DNA from 3 places in the uncultured Spongiibacter sp. genome. Region 3 is predicted to be linked to each of the others. Evidence: predicted binding sites of a transcription regulator. Region 3 holds the regulator's gene; each other region holds the start of a gene.
The links. The regulator PhoB, encoded in region 3, activates phosphate uptake and scavenging genes when phosphate is short. The targets are predictions, from matches to a motif close to TGTCATAAANNTGTAACA.
Positions count from the first base shown of each region.

Region 1: the regulator PhoB is predicted to act here: its motif matches at 4,161-4,178, upstream of ABNS66_RS07985 (alkaline phosphatase PhoX).
Region 2: the regulator PhoB is predicted to act here: its motif matches at 3,609-3,626, upstream of ABNS66_RS15005 (alkaline phosphatase PhoX).

Region 1 covers NZ_CAXGPO010000012.1:49,872-55,469, forward strand. The annotation lists gene trpD (anthranilate phosphoribosyltransferase) at 1-959, opposite strand, end outside; gene ABNS66_RS07965 (aminodeoxychorismate/anthranilate synthase component II) at 968-1,552, opposite strand; gene ABNS66_RS07970 (Trp family transcriptional regulator) at 1,692-1,958, shown strand; gene ABNS66_RS07975 (chorismate-binding protein) at 1,972-3,375, shown strand; gene ABNS66_RS07980 (aminodeoxychorismate/anthranilate synthase component II) at 3,372-4,037, shown strand; gene ABNS66_RS07985 (alkaline phosphatase PhoX) at 4,265-5,598, shown strand, end outside.
Region 2 covers NZ_CAXGPO010000049.1:1,138-6,735, forward strand. The annotation lists gene ABNS66_RS14985 (urea amidolyase associated protein UAAP1) at 1-531, opposite strand, end outside; gene ABNS66_RS14990 (ABC transporter ATP-binding protein) at 528-1,304, opposite strand; gene ABNS66_RS14995 (ABC transporter permease) at 1,301-2,116, opposite strand; gene ABNS66_RS15000 (putative urea ABC transporter substrate-binding protein) at 2,175-3,215, opposite strand; guanidine-I (ykkC/yxkD leader) riboswitch at 3,276-3,403, opposite strand; gene ABNS66_RS15005 (alkaline phosphatase PhoX) at 3,722-5,572, shown strand.
Region 3 covers NZ_CAXGPO010000019.1:2,823-8,420, reverse strand. The annotation lists gene ABNS66_RS10005 (ABC transporter permease subunit) at 1-403, opposite strand, end outside; gene ABNS66_RS10000 (phosphate ABC transporter substrate-binding protein PstS family protein) at 598-1,566, opposite strand; gene phoR (phosphate regulon sensor histidine kinase PhoR) at 1,647-2,942, opposite strand; gene phoB (phosphate regulon transcriptional regulator PhoB) at 2,952-3,659, opposite strand; gene purU (formyltetrahydrofolate deformylase) at 3,765-4,619, opposite strand; gene ABNS66_RS09980 (SPFH domain-containing protein) at 4,649-5,497, opposite strand; gene ABNS66_RS09975 (NfeD family protein) at 5,543-5,598, opposite strand, start outside.

The DNA.
Region 1 (5,598 bases), on a different contig from region 3:
GCGAGGGCCACCCCCGCCTTCAAATCGCCGGTAACACCGGCGACATACAGCGCCGCCCCCGCATTTAGCGCGATCATATCCGCGGCTTTTTCTGCAGCGGCAGAATCCCGCTTGCCCAGCGCATTGCGGATCAATGCCAACGACGCTTCACTGTCGTCCACATCAAGACCAATCAAGCTCTGGCTTTCAATACCCGCATCTTCCGGCTGTAGACGGTATTCGCGAATCTCACCGTTTTTCAGCTCCGCCACCTGCGTTGATGTTGCCAAACTGATCTCATCCAAGCCGTCGCCTGAGTGCACCACCATTACGTGCTCAGCACCCAAGCGCCCCATCACCTCGGCTAGCGGGCGACACAAGTCGGCACTAAACACACCCAGCAGCAGGCGCTTAACCCCTGCCGGGTTGGTCAGTGGGCCAAGAATATTAAAAATCGTGCGCTGGGCCAGTTCCTTGCGCGGGCCAATGGCGTGTCGCATCGCACTGTGGTGGTTTACGGCAAACATAAAGCCGACACCCACCTCGCGTATGCAGCGCGCGACCTGTTCGGGTGTCAGATCAAGCACAATACCCGCTTTCTCCAGCAGGTCGGCACTGCCACTGTTTGACGACACAGAGCGGTTACCGTGCTTAGCCACATGCGCCCCGGCAGCAGCTACCACAAAACTACTGGCTGACGACACGTTGAACAAGTTGGCGCCGTCACCGCCGGTGCCAACAATATCGACCGCGTGCTCGACTCCCTCGATATCGACTGGCGTCGCCAGCTCTCGCATCACCCGCGCAGCACCTTCTATTTCGTCGAGGCTTTCGCTTTTCATTCGCAGGCCCATCAGGAAGGCGCCAATCTGCGCATCGCTGCACTGCCCGGTCATCACGGCGCGCATCACGTCGGCCATCTCTTCTGTGGTCAAATCAAGCTGTTTAACCACTCTCGCCAGTGCCGCCTTAATGTCCATTTTCTCACTCATGCCTTGCGCTCCAAAAAATTGTTCAAAAGTTCACGCCCCTGTGCACTCAGGATGGCCTCCGGGTGAAACTGCACCCCTTCAACATCCATGCTGCGGTGCCGCAAACCCATAATTTCATCGACATTCCCCTGCCCGTCCTCGGTCCACGCGGTCATCTCCAGACAACTGGGCAAGCTGTGCTTTTCGACCACCAGAGAGTGATATCGCGTCGCAACTAACGGCATGTTCAGGCCTGCGAAAACCCCTTCACTGCGGTGGTAAACCGCAGAGGTTTTGCCGTGCATGACTTGTCGCGCACGCACCACCTTGGCACCAAATACCTGGGCGATGCTCTGGTGCCCAAGGCAGACGCCCAACACCGGACACCTGCCGGAAAAGTGTTTGATCGCCGCCATCGAAATGCCCGCCTCATTCGGCGTACACGGCCCGGGAGAAATCACCAGGTGACTCGGCGACATTTCCGCCAGGCGTTCAATGCTCAACTCATCATTGCGATACACTGCCACCTCAGCTCCCAACTCGCTGAGATATTGCACCAAGTTGTAGGTGAAGGAATCGTAGTTGTCGATCATTAACACCACAACAGCAGCGCACCTCAAACAGTTCGTGATTGGCAATAGGCAGGGCCTACCGAGCAGGGCATTGTACGCAAGGCCGCTATCTAAAACACCTAGGCCGAATGCTTTGACCCACCAGCATTTTGTGATAGTGTACTAGTACATGAATACGACGCGCAAGACACAAGATGACCGTCATCGGCAGGAACTGCTGGAACACCTCTTTGCCGCAACATCCGAAAGTGAGTTAGATCAGCGCTTAAACGATCTGCTCACACCGTCGGAGTTCAGCGAGGTAAGCAAGCGGCTACAAATTTTCAAGCTGCTCGATGCCGGAATACCTCAGCGCCAAATCGCCGAGCAACTGGGTGTTGGCATTGCCACCGTCACCCGTGGCTCACGCGCCCGCAAACGACACTCCCGAGGCTAAGCACCGACATCCTATGAGCCAACTACCCCCTCGACTGCGCCTGCCCCGCAAGCCGCATTACATTACCATTAGCGCCGACTGCGATTTTTTTAAACTGTTTAAGAAAATCGAGAAGCGCTACGACAACTGCTTCTATCTGGAGTCGCTCGGCGAGGATAGCCATATGGCCCGTCACTCCATTATCGGCTTCGACCCCGAGCAGCTGCTCTACGCCAACGGCAACACGCTCACTATTGAGGAGCGCGACGGCAGCAAGGTCGATTACCCCAGCGACAATCCCTATTCCCTGCTCCGGGAAATCGTCCCGCAGGACATTATTTCTCGAAAATACGCCGGCGGCCTCACTGGCTACCTCGGCTACGACGCAATGAATTACTTCGAGCCCAGCCTCAGCATCCAGAGTAGTGAGCTGTTTGATGCCTTTCGATTTGGGCTCTTTAAAGATGGCTTGATCCTCGACAAGATGACCGGGGAACTCATTTATTTTTACTACCACGACAGCCGCCTCGATGAGGTTGAAGCCCTGCTCGCCGAAGACGATGTCGCAAACGGCCCCTTGAAAATATATTCCTGCGGCGAAACCATGAGCCGCGACGATCACCGCGCCGCCGTCATGAAGGTGAAGCAGGACATTATCGACGGCAAAATTTTCCAGACGGAAGTCGGTTTTAAAAAGCGCTTTCGCCTCGAAGGCGACACCATCAATATCTACGAGGAAATGCGTGAGATTAACCCCTCGCCGCAGATGTACTACGTAAAATTTGGCGAGCAAAAACTGATCGGTGCCAGTCCCGAGTTGTTGTTTAGATTGCGCCAAGGCGAGATGGAAACCTTCCCGCTGGCGGGCACCACCCGGCGCGGCGCCGACCCACAAGAAGATACCGCACTGGCCCGCGCACTGCTCAACGACCCCAAAGAAATCGCCGAGCACAATATGATTGTCGACCTGCATCGCAATGATATTGGTCGTGTGGCCCAGTTTGGCACGGTGAAGGTGCGCAGCCTGATGGACATTAAGCGCTTCAGCCATGTGCAGCATATTTCCAGCGAAATTGTCGGCATTATCGCCGAGGGCGAAGACATGTTCTCGGCCCTGCCCAGCAACTTCCCGGCGGGAACGCTAACCGGCGCCCCCAAAATTGAGGCCATGCGGATCATCAACGAACTGGAAGGCGACGGACGCGGCCCCTATGGCGGCGCGGTCGGGCACTTTTCATTCAACGGGGACTGCACCTTTGCCATCCCCATCCGAACGGTATTCGCCAATGGCGAAGAGGCCTATGTGCAAACCTGCGGCGGCAATGTGTACGACTCCAACCCCGACGATGAATACGAGGAAATTCGGCGCAAGTTCGCCGGCACCAAAAAGGTCCTGGATAAGTTTATGGTCGATGACCGCGAAGGAGGCGAATCGTGAAAGTCCTCATCATTGATAACTACGACTCCTTCACCTACAACCTCTACCAATATATTGGCGAGATATTGAGCAGCGAAAAGAGCCGCGGGCGGCTCGACGACTTTCGTATTGTCGTTAAACGCAACGACGAATTAAGTTTGGACGAGATCCGCCAGCTCAACGCCGACCGCATTATCGTTTCACCCGGCCCGGGCTCACCGGATGACGAACACTACTTTGGCGTGTGCTCACAGGTGATCGCCGAGCTCGGCAAGCACACTCCGCTACTCGGCGTCTGCTTAGGCATGCAGGGCATCGTTCACGTATTCGGCGGCAATGTGGTCAAGGCGCCACTGCCCATGCATGGCAAAATCAGCCCGATTACCCACAATGACCAAGGCATGTTTGCCAATGTCCCGGACCAGCTGGAAGTCATGCGCTACCACTCGCTGATCGCCGAGGCAGAGTCTCTACCCGATTGCCTGCAAGTCACTGCGCTAGTCGGCGACATCCCGCCCAATGCCTTTAGCGACCCCAGCCCGGTGCGGCGCGGCGGTGAGTTCGAAATTATGGGGGTTCAGCACCGCGAACACCCAATCCATGGCATTCAGTTTCACCCCGAGTCCTTTGCGACCGAGGGCGGTAAAGAGCTGATTCGCAATTTTCTGTTTGGCGACCACTAGCCCAAGCGAGCACGGCGGCTGCAGGGTGGTATTGGCCCTTCAGCCGCCCCGTCGATAGCCCCACCCTGTCACGCCTTCTGCAAAGTACCTACGCCGTTATCTGCGACACAAACGCGCCCTCCGTGTCATTAAACTGCCACAGTTTTGCTCTACCTTTCGCGGCCTAGTGAATCTTTGCCTAAGGCCTGCTGCCCCCAGGCAGACGGGCCAGTAAAAGGAGTAGACAGGTGACACAGCCACCCCTTATCAAGAGCCGCCGCGACGTGCTGCGCGCAATGTTTCTCGGTGCCGCCGCCGCTGGCCTCGCCGCATGTGGTGGCGGCTCGAGTCGCAGCACAAGCAACACCACGCCAGATAACGGCGACACACCCCAGCCACCACAACCGCCCGTTCCCCCGGCAACCGAGCTGCCGCTGTCACCCGGCCCGCTAGCCAATATCGGCGACTTATTCACCTCTGACGTTGACGACATATTGATTCCCGAAGGCTTCTCCATACGCCGCGTGGCCCGCGCCGGCTTCTCGCCATCACTCAACTTCACGCTCTGGCACAGCAACCCCGATGGCGGGGCGGTGTTCCAAAGCGACGACGGCGGCTGGGTTTACGTATCCAACAGTGAATCCACACCTGGCGGAGTGGGTGCTCTGCGTTTTGATGCCAACGGCAGCATTACCGACAACTACCGCATTCTTAAAGATACCCGCAACAACTGCGCAGGCGGCGCGACCCCCTGGCAAACCTGGCTGTCCTGCGAGGAAGTCCGGGATGGCCTGGTGTACGAATGCGATCCCTTTGGCGATGCAGACAGCGCCGTGGCTCGGCCAGCGCTGGGAATTTTCAACCATGAGGCAGTGGCCGTAGACCTGCCCACTCGCACCGTGTATCTCACCGAGGATGCCGGCGATGGTCGGCTCTACCGCTACACCGCCTTGGGAGATGCCCCATCGATGAATGGGCGGCAGGGGCTCAACCTGAATAACGGCCTGCTGGAAGTGCTGGAAATCGAGGGCTTCGAAAATGGCGGTTATCAGGACGCACTCAGCGAGGCGCGACAGCTGCACAAAGTGAAATGGGTGGAAGTCCAATCGCCCGAACGCCCCCAGGCTGACGTTCGCGCCGAAATTGCATCAACCGGCGCCGGTGCACCGGGAACCGTCTTCAAAGGCGGAGAGGGAATATGGATACAAAGCTTTACCGACGGCCGCACCGTCGCGGGCAGCAGCCACCCTCTGCGGGCGGTGGTGTTCTTTGCCTGTAAAGGCGACAACCGGGTATATGCCTTGGATATCGACAACGATCTTATCGAAGTGGTATTCGACAACGAACAGCTCACCGCCGTTGACGAAACCCCCTATGACGATGTCGACAACCTGGTTGTCAGCCCCGCCGGCGACGTTATCGTCGCCGAAGATGGCGATGCGATGCGCTTGATGGTAATAGTCCCCAATGCCAATGCGAAGATCTTGCTGCAAGTCCCCGGCGGTAAAAGCGAGCTGACTGGCCCGGCATTTACCGCCGACGGCAGCCGGCTGTACTTCAGCTCTCAGCGCGGCCCGGTAAA
Region 2 (5,598 bases), on a different contig from region 3:
GCAATCCATCTCGATGCGCAGGGTCAGCGTGCTGCCCGGCGCACTGTGGTCGGTGGCCAAGTGCAGATTGCCCTCGTCGTCGGTTTCCACCTTGCTGAAGACATTGATGTTGGCGGCCATGTCCGCCGCGCCAAGACCGTATTTCGCCAGCTCGACCAGAAAGGCGTCGTGACCATTCTGATGCCAGTCGTTGCGGTCGTGTTGGTAATCGCGACGGCCCCAGCGCGCATCAATATGGCTGGCGTGACTATTGCCACACACGGTGTCGTGCCAGCCCAGATCATCGTCAACGATCGAGGCAAAAATGCGCCCCATATCCGAGTACAGGCAGTTGCCACGAGTGAGTTTGAAGGTGTGCTGACACTTGAGCGTGTCCGGCGCGTTGTAGCGCTCGAGCAGGTTGCGCGGGTTATAAAACAACAGCCCGGCATTACCATTGCCGTCGATATCCTGCAGCCGCAGGATGGTGCCGCGACGCAGCTCCAGCGACCAGTGGCCGCCCGGCGCGATGGTGGTTTCATAATGATTCATGAGACTAACTCCTGGCCTGAGCTGCTCAGGCCACTGTCAATTTCTCGCAGTAATTCAGGCTCGCACTGCCCAACGGGTAGGTCGTAGGTAATACCTGCACCGAAGCGATTGGGCGCTTGCGGGTCGAGACGTAACTTGTCGAACACCCACAGACGGGTGCCCAGATGAAAACCCTCGGCCAGATCGTGGGTCACCATGAACACGGTGAGTTTGTGCTGGCGCCACAGCGACAGCACAAGCGCGTGCATGTCGGCGCGAATACCGGGATCGAGCGCTCCGAAAGGCTCATCCAGCAATAAGATCCGAGGTTTTAGAATCAACGCCTGAGCAATCGCCAGTCGTTGGCGCATACCGCCGGAAAGTTCATCCGGGTAACGTGCCGCCATATGTGACAGCCCCACCGTTTCCAGCATCGCCATCGCTTCGTCGCGGGCAGCGCGCTTACGCTTGCCCCAGAGAAAGCCCAGGCGGGTCTTCTCAAACGCACGGGCGATGATGACGTTTTCCAACACGGTCATGTGGGGAAATACCGAGTACTGCTGAAAGACCACGCCGCGCTCGGCATCGGGCTCATCGGCAATGGTTTTGCCGTCCAGCAGAATCTCACCCTGATTGGGCACATCAGTGCCCAACAACATGCGCAGGAAGGTACTCTTGCCACAGCCCGAGGTCCCGACCAAAGTGATAAATTCGCCTTCAGCAACCGTGGCAGAAATATTTTCCAGAATGACGCTGTCGCCGTAGCGCTTCCATACATTGCGAATCTCGATCATGAGCGATTCTCCTGCCAGGGAAAGGCCCACAAACTCAGCTTGCGCAGCGCAAAGTCGATAACAAATGCCAGCAAAGCGATCCAGGCAACATAGGGCAGAATCACATCCATCGACAGGTAACGACGAACAAGAAACACCCGATACCCGAGACCATCGGTAGAAGCGATGGCTTCTGCGGCGATAAGGAACAACCATGCGCTCCCCAACGACAGTCGCAAGGAATCAATTAGCCGAGGCATCAATTGGGGAATCAGCACCCGCAAGACTATTTGCCCACTATTGGCACCCAGTGTTTGCGCTTTTACCAGCTGTTCCCGGGGAATTTCCAGACAGCGCTTTTGGATATCGCGCGCGACGAAGGGCGTTACGCCAATAGCAATAAGCGCGACCTTAGACACCTCCCCCAAACCAAAGACAATAAACAGTATCGGCAAAATCGCCATTGGCGGTATCAGTGATGCCACCGTCAGCAGTGGTGCAACACCGGAATAGGCAACAGGAAAGGCGCCGGTACTCAAACCGAGCAACATCCCCAAGCCAGCGGCAATTGTCATACCCAAACCCAGGCGCTGCAAACTGCTGAGAGTGTCCTGCCAAAACAAGTACTCCCCCGTGCGCTTACTCGGCTCAAACGCTAAGCGCTGCATCGCTTCGCCCATCTGAGAGAAACTGGGTAAAAGCTTGTCTTGGGGGTTTTCCGCCAAGCGTGCATCAGAGGCCGTGACGTAAAGCACTAGCAGGAATACAAAGGGCAGTAATGACAAGGCAATGCCCCATACCTGCGTCGGCTGCTGATTAATCAATCGTTTCATAGAAGCATCCCAGCTGAGAAAAATGGTTAGGGTGGCAGGCGCCACCCTCGGGCACGGTTTACAATTTGCCGTCAGCCGCCATTTGCATATAGCTGGGGTTAAAACGCAGTTTGATGTTTGCCGGATTGCCATAGACACCGACAGGCGTTTCGATACCGATGAAACCGGCGTCGGGAGCGCCATCACCCAGCAAACCGTGGTTAAACGAGAATTCAGCCACACTCTGCATGGTTGACTTCAGGTCACTGCTGCGGGTGAAAGCGACCGCGTCGCTGGGCGTGTAAAACATTTTCGTACTGGCCAACTGCGCATCGTAGCCGGCGGTGTCCGTCCCCGACGCAATTGCCATCGCCGTGCGAGCAGCGAGACCCGCCTTTCCTGGGCCGCTCATGGTCGCCATGATTTCATACCACGCGCCAACTAACGCCTTACCCAGAGCAGGGTTTTTCTTTAATACCTCGGTGTTCACCACGAGCAGGTCGATAATTTCGCCGGGTATTTGAGAAGAGTCGAACACCTTGTTTGCGCCGGGCATGGTGAGAATTTCACTGAGTAATGGGTTCCAGGTCACCACAGAACTTACCCCCGCTGTTGGGTAGATAGCGACCATATCGGCGTCGGAGGTATTCACAACGGTAACGTCAGATTCGCTCATGCCGACGCTATCCAGTGCCCGCGCCAGCAAATAGTGGGAAACACTCAATTCAACTAAATTCACTTGCTGTCCCTTCACAGCCTGAAGTGAGTCGGTATTTTTCAGTACCAGCCCGTCATTGCCATTAGAAAAATCGCCGACAATTAGCGCGGTGCTGTCCACACCGCCGGCAGCTGGAATTGTCAGCGCATCCATGTTCGTCATGGTGCAGGCATCAAACTCGCCGGTGGTGTATTGGTTTATTGACTCGATGTAGTCGTTGATCTGAACGACATCAATCTCAATGCCGTATTTCTTCGCCCATTTATCGACGATTTTTTGCTCGTCACCATAGCCCCACGGCATCCAGCCAACATAAATTGACCAACATACTTTGAAGCTGTCTGAAGCGAGACTAAAAGAGGAACATGAGAGAGTAAGTAGTAATGCGGCTATTCGTTTCATTGCCTGCCTCCGGCATCGTTACGCGGTAAATAGAGCACTCCTGGCAACTGGCTGCCGATCGTCTCCCGGGCTTTTGTCCCGCCGTGTAACCTATCCCGTGGCGAATCCAATCGATGAGGGAAGAGGTCGAAAGCTCTCGGACCAGACGTTGTGCAAGGTGCACAACCGGAACCCTAGCTCTCCATTACCAAATTGTGATGCTTTGACAGCATGTCCTGCGATACCAAGAGTGCGGACACCGTGTTCTATACAGAATCCATGCCAACACTACTTCCACCGCCAATTCACGCTACTCGCCGGCCGCGGCGATCGAATCTGCCGCCACTACCGCCCTCCAATGAAGCGCAAAATGTTCTAACGCACAAATATGTCGCACTCAGCCAGCCTGGTGGTTGTCACAAATTCGTCAACACTTCGACATGTTTTCTTTGTTAAACCGTCATAGTCCGTCCCTAGACTGGCCCCCGTTATAACTAGACCAATCCACCTCTTTCTAGGGAACTGTTATGAACAAGAAGTTATTGAGCGCTTCCATTGCCGCTATTCTGGCTGCAACATTGTCAGCCTGCGGCGGCGATGACGGACGAAATGGTAGCGATGGCCAAGACGGCGCGGTAGGCCCACAAGGTCCTGCGGGCGTTGATGGAAGCAATGGTGCAAATGGCGCTGATGGGCAGGATGGCGCAGACGGTCAAGATGGTGCTGATGGCGTCTCTACGGTGACACCTAAAGGCCTCAAACGGTTTGCTACCGCTCCGCTCGGCGCTGAGTTTACCGGGATATTCGTTAACGAAGACGGCAAGCTGTTCTCCAATATTCAGCACCCAAGCAGCTCTAATACAACCACCGATTCGGCTGGCAAGGTCTTTAACGTAGGTACCGTTGGCTACTTTAACGCCGACGTTAACAACATGGGCGATATCGCCGCTCTGGACTTCCCCATCACCACGGCACAAAAAGAAACCGTACAAAGCGCCGCTGGCAGCTACATTGTGTTGGCACAGCAGGGTGACAACCTCGCCGATGGCAACAAAATGGGTGACATCCTCAGTGCTAACGGCAGTTTAATCAAAAGCTCTAACGACCCCGACTTTAACGGCGCCGTCTCCGATGGTGGCACCGGCTACTACCTGTATACCAACTGGGAAGACCGCCCAGGCAGCATGAGCCGTATTCGCTTAACGGATACCTACAGCCCGACCCAGGAAGGTATGCTGGACTTCTCCAGTGTCGACGGCACCTGGGTTAACTGTTTTGGCACCGTAAGCCCCTGGGGCACGCCGCTGTCGGCAGAAGAACTGTACTTTGACAATACAGCCGACTGGTTCAATGCCAATGCCAATTATTTCTCCAATGCCGAAGCGATTGCTGAATACAAAGGCTACCCGCTTGATCGCAGCGGTAACTGGGGCAACCCTTACGACTACGGCTACATTGTCGAGATCGGTACTAACAACACTGCAGCAACAGCCAATGTTGCCGATGTTGAAGTGAACAAACTTGAGCTGATGGGGCGCTTCTCACACGAAAACCCCGTGGTTATGCCAGACCGCCGCACCGTCTTCCTCAGCGACGATGGCACCGGCACAGTGCTGTTTAAGTTTGTGGCCAACGCCGCTAACGATATGAGCGCGGGCAAGCTCTACGCCGCAAAAGTCACCCAGTCCAATGGCATCACTGACCCAGCGGAAGCTGCCTTTGCTGTGGAGTGGATTGAGATCGGTGCTGGCAATGAGGCCGATATCGAAAACGCCATTGCGAGCTTCGACGGCACGTTTGCCGACGCCAAGCACATTAGCGATGCGCAAATTCAGGCCTTCGCAGAATTCAAGTCAGGGCAAGACCTCGACAACAGCGGTAGCATTGCCGCCAACCCCTTTGCTGACGAGCGTGTCGCCTTCCTTGAAAGCCGCAAACTCGCTGCCGCAATGGGCGCGACGGCTGAGTTCCGCAAAATGGAAGGCATCAACATCAACTTCGGCTTGGCCGACACATGGTGGAATAACGGCGCGGCAGATGGTGCCCAAGCCTACATGTACCTGGCCATGTCTTCGTTCGACGCCACTATGGCTGACGGCGCCGGAGACATTCAGCTAGACGGCACTCACGGCAAGTGTGGTGTGGTCTACCGCATGAAGCTCGTTGAAAAGGATGGCCTGGTGGACATCAACACCCTCACCCCAGCGCTTGTCGGCGGCCCCTACTACGGCGATCGCGCAGCAAACCGCTGTAACACAAATAACATCTCCAACCCCGACAATCTGGTGATCTTGGACGATGGACGAGTGTTGATTGGCGAAGACACTGGCAACCACGAGAACAATGTGATCTGGCTGTTTGAAGATCCTGCTCTGTAGTACGACGCGCGGCCGATGGGCCAAGC
Region 3 (5,598 bases):
TAATCAGGCGTTGATCCTCGGGGTAGCTCACGCGATAGTCATGTTTGGCCAGCAGAGCTCGACCGTCTTCCATACCCACCGCGAATACGCGGGTTTCTTCTGACTCCAGTGCAAAGCTGCTAATCGCTGCAGTCGTTGGCAGCGACCGCTTGAGAACCTGTTGACCATTCTCGGTATTAAAAAATACGGCATCCCCGTTTTCGGCAAGGCGAAAACCCACCTCGGCCTGTTCTTCCATTGCCAGATACAATGGCGCGGCGGCCACTGGCAATTGGAACTGTTCCTCTGACTCGATGCCAGCCGAATTAAACAGCGGCAGAATTTCATACAGCAGATAGAAAAAGATCAGCAGAATGGACAGCAATACCCCAACACCACCGCCGGTGATAGTTGCTGTGGTCATGCCATCTTTGACTTGGCGCCATCTGCGTTGGGCCGATGCAGTTGCGCGCACCTCTGATTGCTTCATAAGTCTCGGGCTCTTTGAGGAACTGGCGGGGATTTTATGACGATAATGTTTCAGTTTTGTTACAGATAAAAAATGTGCCACAAACTCACGTTTGCAGCACATTTTACAGCGACATCATGTCGGCATTTTTACAGCTCTAGCTTTTTGCGAATTTTCTCTACAACGCTTGCTGGCAGCGGGATGTAGCCATCTTTGGCAACGATTTCCTGACCCTGCTTTGACAGCACCAGCTTAACGAATTCGCGCTCTAGCGGCGTAAACGGCTTATTGGGTGCTTTATTCATGTAAACGTAGAGGAAGCGTGACAGCGGGTAGCTACCATTGATCGCATTTTCCGGCGTGGCGTCAACAAAACTGCCCTTCTCATTCTTGGACAGCGGAATAGCGCGAACGCTTGAGGTCTGGTAGCCGATGCCAGAATAACCGATGCCGTTAATAGAGGTAGACACAGACTGAACCACTGATGCCGAGCCTGGCTGCTCGTTTACACCATTTTTAAAGTCGCCTTTACACAGTGCCTTGCCTTTAAAGTAGCCGTAGGTGCCCGATACCGAGTTGCGACCGAACATTTGAATATCGCGCGCCGACCACGACCCATCCATGCCGAGCTGACCCCAGCGCTGGATATTTTCCGGGTGGCCACACTTGCGAGTGCTTGAGAAAACCGCATCGACTTCGGCGATGGTCATCCCCTCAATGGGGTTGTCCTTGTGGACAAACACCGCCAGGGCGTCAATAGCCACCGGAACCGCAACGGGTTTGTAGCCATATTTCGCTTCGAAGGCTTCGATCTCTTTGTCCTTCATCTTGCGGCTCATTGGCCCCATGTTTGAAGTGCCTTCTGTCAACGCCGGGGGCGCAGTAGAGGAACCGGCTGCTTGAATCTGGACGTTAACGTTTGGGTAAGCGCGTTTGAAGTCTTCGCTCCAAAGCGTCATCAGGTTTGCCAGGGTATCTGAGCCAACGCTGGAAAAAGTGCCCGATACACCCGCCGCTTTTTCGTACACAGGCAGCGCCGGATCAACTTCAGTGGCTGCCGCCACCCACATAGAGGAAAGGCCAAATGCGGCCGCCATCAGACATTGCTTCAGTTTCACAGGTATCTCCCGATCAATAAAATTGGTAACACGGCTGTCATTTTAGCGGCGCTAGATGACGGATTTATTACAATGAGAAATCAGTTTACCCGAGTGATTAATGAACGTGGAAATAAACAACTGAACGTACTGCCATGCCCCGGCTGGCTGGAGATTTTCATCTCGGCCCGGTGGCGCAACAAAACATGTTTCACGATCGCCAAACCCAAGCCTGTACCGCCGGTATCGAGGGAGCGACTTTGATCAACCCGGTAGAAACGCTCGGTTAGACGGGGAATGTATTGCGGCTCGATACCAATCCCGCTGTCCTGCACTTCCAAAACACCGTGGCTGTCATCCTGGTACCAACGCAGCACAATTCGGTCATCCTCGGCGGTGTAGCGCGCGGCGTTTACCGCCAGGTTAGACAGCGCGCTGCGTATTTCCGTCGCCTGCCCTTTCAGGGCAATGGCATCGTCACATTCGATGTCAATCTGGCGGTTGCCCTTGGCGGCCGCCAGGGCTTCTTCGCGCACCATTTCCATCAGCGGGCGGATGCGTATTACTTCATGCTCGCTGGCTTGAGGGACGGATTCCAGTCGCGACAAGAGCATTAAATCTTGAATGAGGTGATGCATGCGACGAGACTGCCGCAGCATTTGATCGATGGCGCGATCCCAGCGCGGGTTGTCGCCACCGTGCTCAGAAAACGTCTCCAGGTAACCATTGATCACCGTCAGTGGCGTGCGCAACTCGTGCGACACATTCGCGACAAAATCTTTGCGCATTTTTTCGAGACGGTGGGTTCGCGTGACATCGCGAGCAAACAGTAAACGGTTACCCTCTGCGAAAAAGCTGATGCTTAAACTGAGCTGTATCTCGCTGTTTACCGGCGACGCCATTTCAAAGGGCATGGCGTATTTTTCTGCTTCGTAGTAGGCAACAAAATTCGGGTTGCGCACTAAATTCAGCAGCTGCAAGCCGACATCTTCATCCCTGCGCAGCCCCAGTAGATCCATCGCCGCATCGTTGCACCATTCGATGTTGCCGTGACGATCCAGCATCACCACAGCATCTGACATCGATGCAAACGATGAATGTAAGTAATCAATAATTGCTTGTAACTGATCACGATCTCCCGAAGCATGCTTCTGCATATCGTAAATCGTGTCGAAAATTTGACCCCACATGCCAATTGCCTCTGGCGGCTCGGTACCCAAGCCTCTATATAACCAGTCGCTCAGTCGTTGAAGTTGCCATAGCAGCCAGGTGCATATCACCGCTGCAACGATAAAAACGGGCCACACTCCAAGGTCGAACGCTGTTGCAAACACTGCCGCCGCTGCCAATGGCAGCACTACGCGAACAAGCTCCGTCTTCCAGCCGTAATACCGCATAGAGCAGCGCTAGGCGCTCACCCCCGTTGCGGAAAAACGGTAGCCAGTACCGCGAACGGTTTGAATCAGCTGCCCGAAGTCTCGCTCGCCGGTCAGCAGCGCTTTGCGAAGCCGGCGAATATGAACATCTACCGTGCGCTCTTCAACATAGACATTGGTGCCCCATACCTGGTCAAGCAGTTGACCACGGCTATAGGCACGCTCTTGGTGGGTCATGAAAAACTTCAGTAATTTAAACTCGGTGGGCCCCATATCCAAAGGCTCACCATTGGCAAACACGCGGTGACTGGCGGGGTCGAGTTTGAGGCCATCCACCTCAATGGTCTCTTCCTGCTCAGGCGAGCTGCCGCGGCGCAACACTGCCTTGATGCGCGCCATTAGCTCTCGGGAAGAAAACGGCTTCGTAATATAGTCGTCGGCACCGACATCCAGGCCCTGAACACGGTTGTCTTCATCGTCTTTAGCGGTGAGCATGATCACCAGCATATCCCGGGTTAAATCTTCCCGGCGCAAGCGGCGCAGCAGCTCAATACCACTGGTGACTGGCATCATCCAGTCCAGCAGTACCAGATCCGGGCGCTGATCAACAATAATTCCGTGCGCTTCCTGCGCGTTGCTCGCTTCGATGCAGTCGTAACCGGCAAGCTCTAGCCCTACGCGGATCATCTCGCGAATGGCGGCTTCGTCATCGACGATGAGGATGGTCTTTGTGCTCATGCTCTTCCCTTGTAGCCTGTGGATGCTTGAGCCTGCATTAAAACGGCCTTTAATGACAATTATATGACAACGACTCGATCAAGGCGCCAGCCGTTGCCCCCAATCTTAGTCGAAAACGACAGTTTTATTACCGTGCACTAACACCCTGTCCTCAAGGTGGTTGCGAAGCGCGCGTGCCAGAACGCTCTTTTCAACATCCTTACCCAAACGCACCAGATCATCCTTACTATGGCGATGCGACACCCGAATGACGTCCTGCTCGATAATCGGGCCTTCATCCAGCTGCTCAGTGACGTAGTGGCTAGTGGCACCGATCAATTTTACGCCGCGATCATAGGCCTTCTGGTAGGGGTTCGCGCCAATGAAAGAAGGCAAAAAGCTGTGGTGAATATTGATCATTCTGCCGCTGTAAGCACGGCAAAACTCCGGGGGAATAATCTGCATATAGCGCGCCAGCACGACACAATCAGCGGCATAACTTTCGGTTAGCTCCTGAATACGAGCGTGGGCCGGCGCCTTGTTTTGAGGGTCGACCGGCACATACTCAAACGGAATTCCATGCCACTCGACCATGCTGCGCAAGTTCTCGTGATTTGAGATCACACAGGGAATATCACAGTACAGCTCGTCGCTATGCCAGCGGTGCAATAAATCTGCAATACAGTGTGAGGCATGGCTTGCCAGAATCACCACCTTGCGCCGCCGCGCTGAGTCGACCAGCTCCCACTCCATGTCATAGGCCTGCGCCAAGGGCGTAAATGCCTCGCGCACTGCCTCGGCACCGATACTCAGTGAATCGGCTTTAATCTCATTGCGCATGAAAAACCAATTGCTGTCAGCATCCGCGTGATGATTGGCTTCGGTTAGCCAGCCCCCCTGGTCGGCGACAAATTGACTCACTTTGGCGACAATGCCAACGCGGTCTGGACAACTGGTGATCAAACGGTAGGTATGTTCCATCTTTACAACAACATCCTTGCAAAAAAATCTTAACCCTTGTTCAGTATTGCCCGCACTGCCTGAGGCAGGTCTGCGGGAAGCACAACGGTCTTGGCATTGTCGGACGCTGACAACTGACGCAGCGAGTCAGCGTATTTTTCACCCAGCAGATACAGCACGGGCAATTCATCACCTTTAACGGCCTCCGAAACCAACTCAATCGCTGCACCGCTGGCCTTAGCCAACACCACTTCCGCCTGGGCGTCGCGACGCGATGCTTCCAGACGCCCCTCAGCTTCGAGGATCGCAGCCTGCTTCTCACCTTCGGCCTTGGTCACCGCCGCGCGACGTTGACGCTCTGCCGCGGCCTGTTCTTCCATGGCACTTTGCATGGTGGGAGATGGATTAATGTCTTGGATTTCCACCGTTTTAAGTGTGATCCCCCAGTCGGAAATATCGTCTGAAATCCCCGCTTTGAGCTTGGCCTTGATTTGCTCCCGCGACGACAGGGCCGAATCCAACGACATTTCGCCTACAATTGAACGCAGCGCAGTCTGTACTAGGTTTTGGATGGCAATAGTGTAATTCTCAACACCGTAGACAGCCTTCTCAGGAGAAACGATATTTATATAGGCCACCGCGTTGGCAATAATCACCGCATTGTCTTCAGTGATGACCTCCTGGGAGGGGATATCCAACACAATATCCTTGGTTGTTAGGCGATAGGCCACTTGATCAACATAGGGAATAATAAAATTCAAACCGGGGTTCAAGGTGCGGTGATATTTACCCAGGCGTTGCACAATGTGTTTGTAACCTTGGGGAACGGTCTTCACCCCCATCGACAGCGTGACCACAACCAATACAAACAACGCCCCTGTAATCGCTAAACCATCCATATTCTTCCCCTAAAACCTCGTAAAATGAGCCTGCCAGCAACGGTATTATTCGGCAGCTTTGGCGCCGCGCTGGCGGCGTACTATCAATGAATTACCAGAGA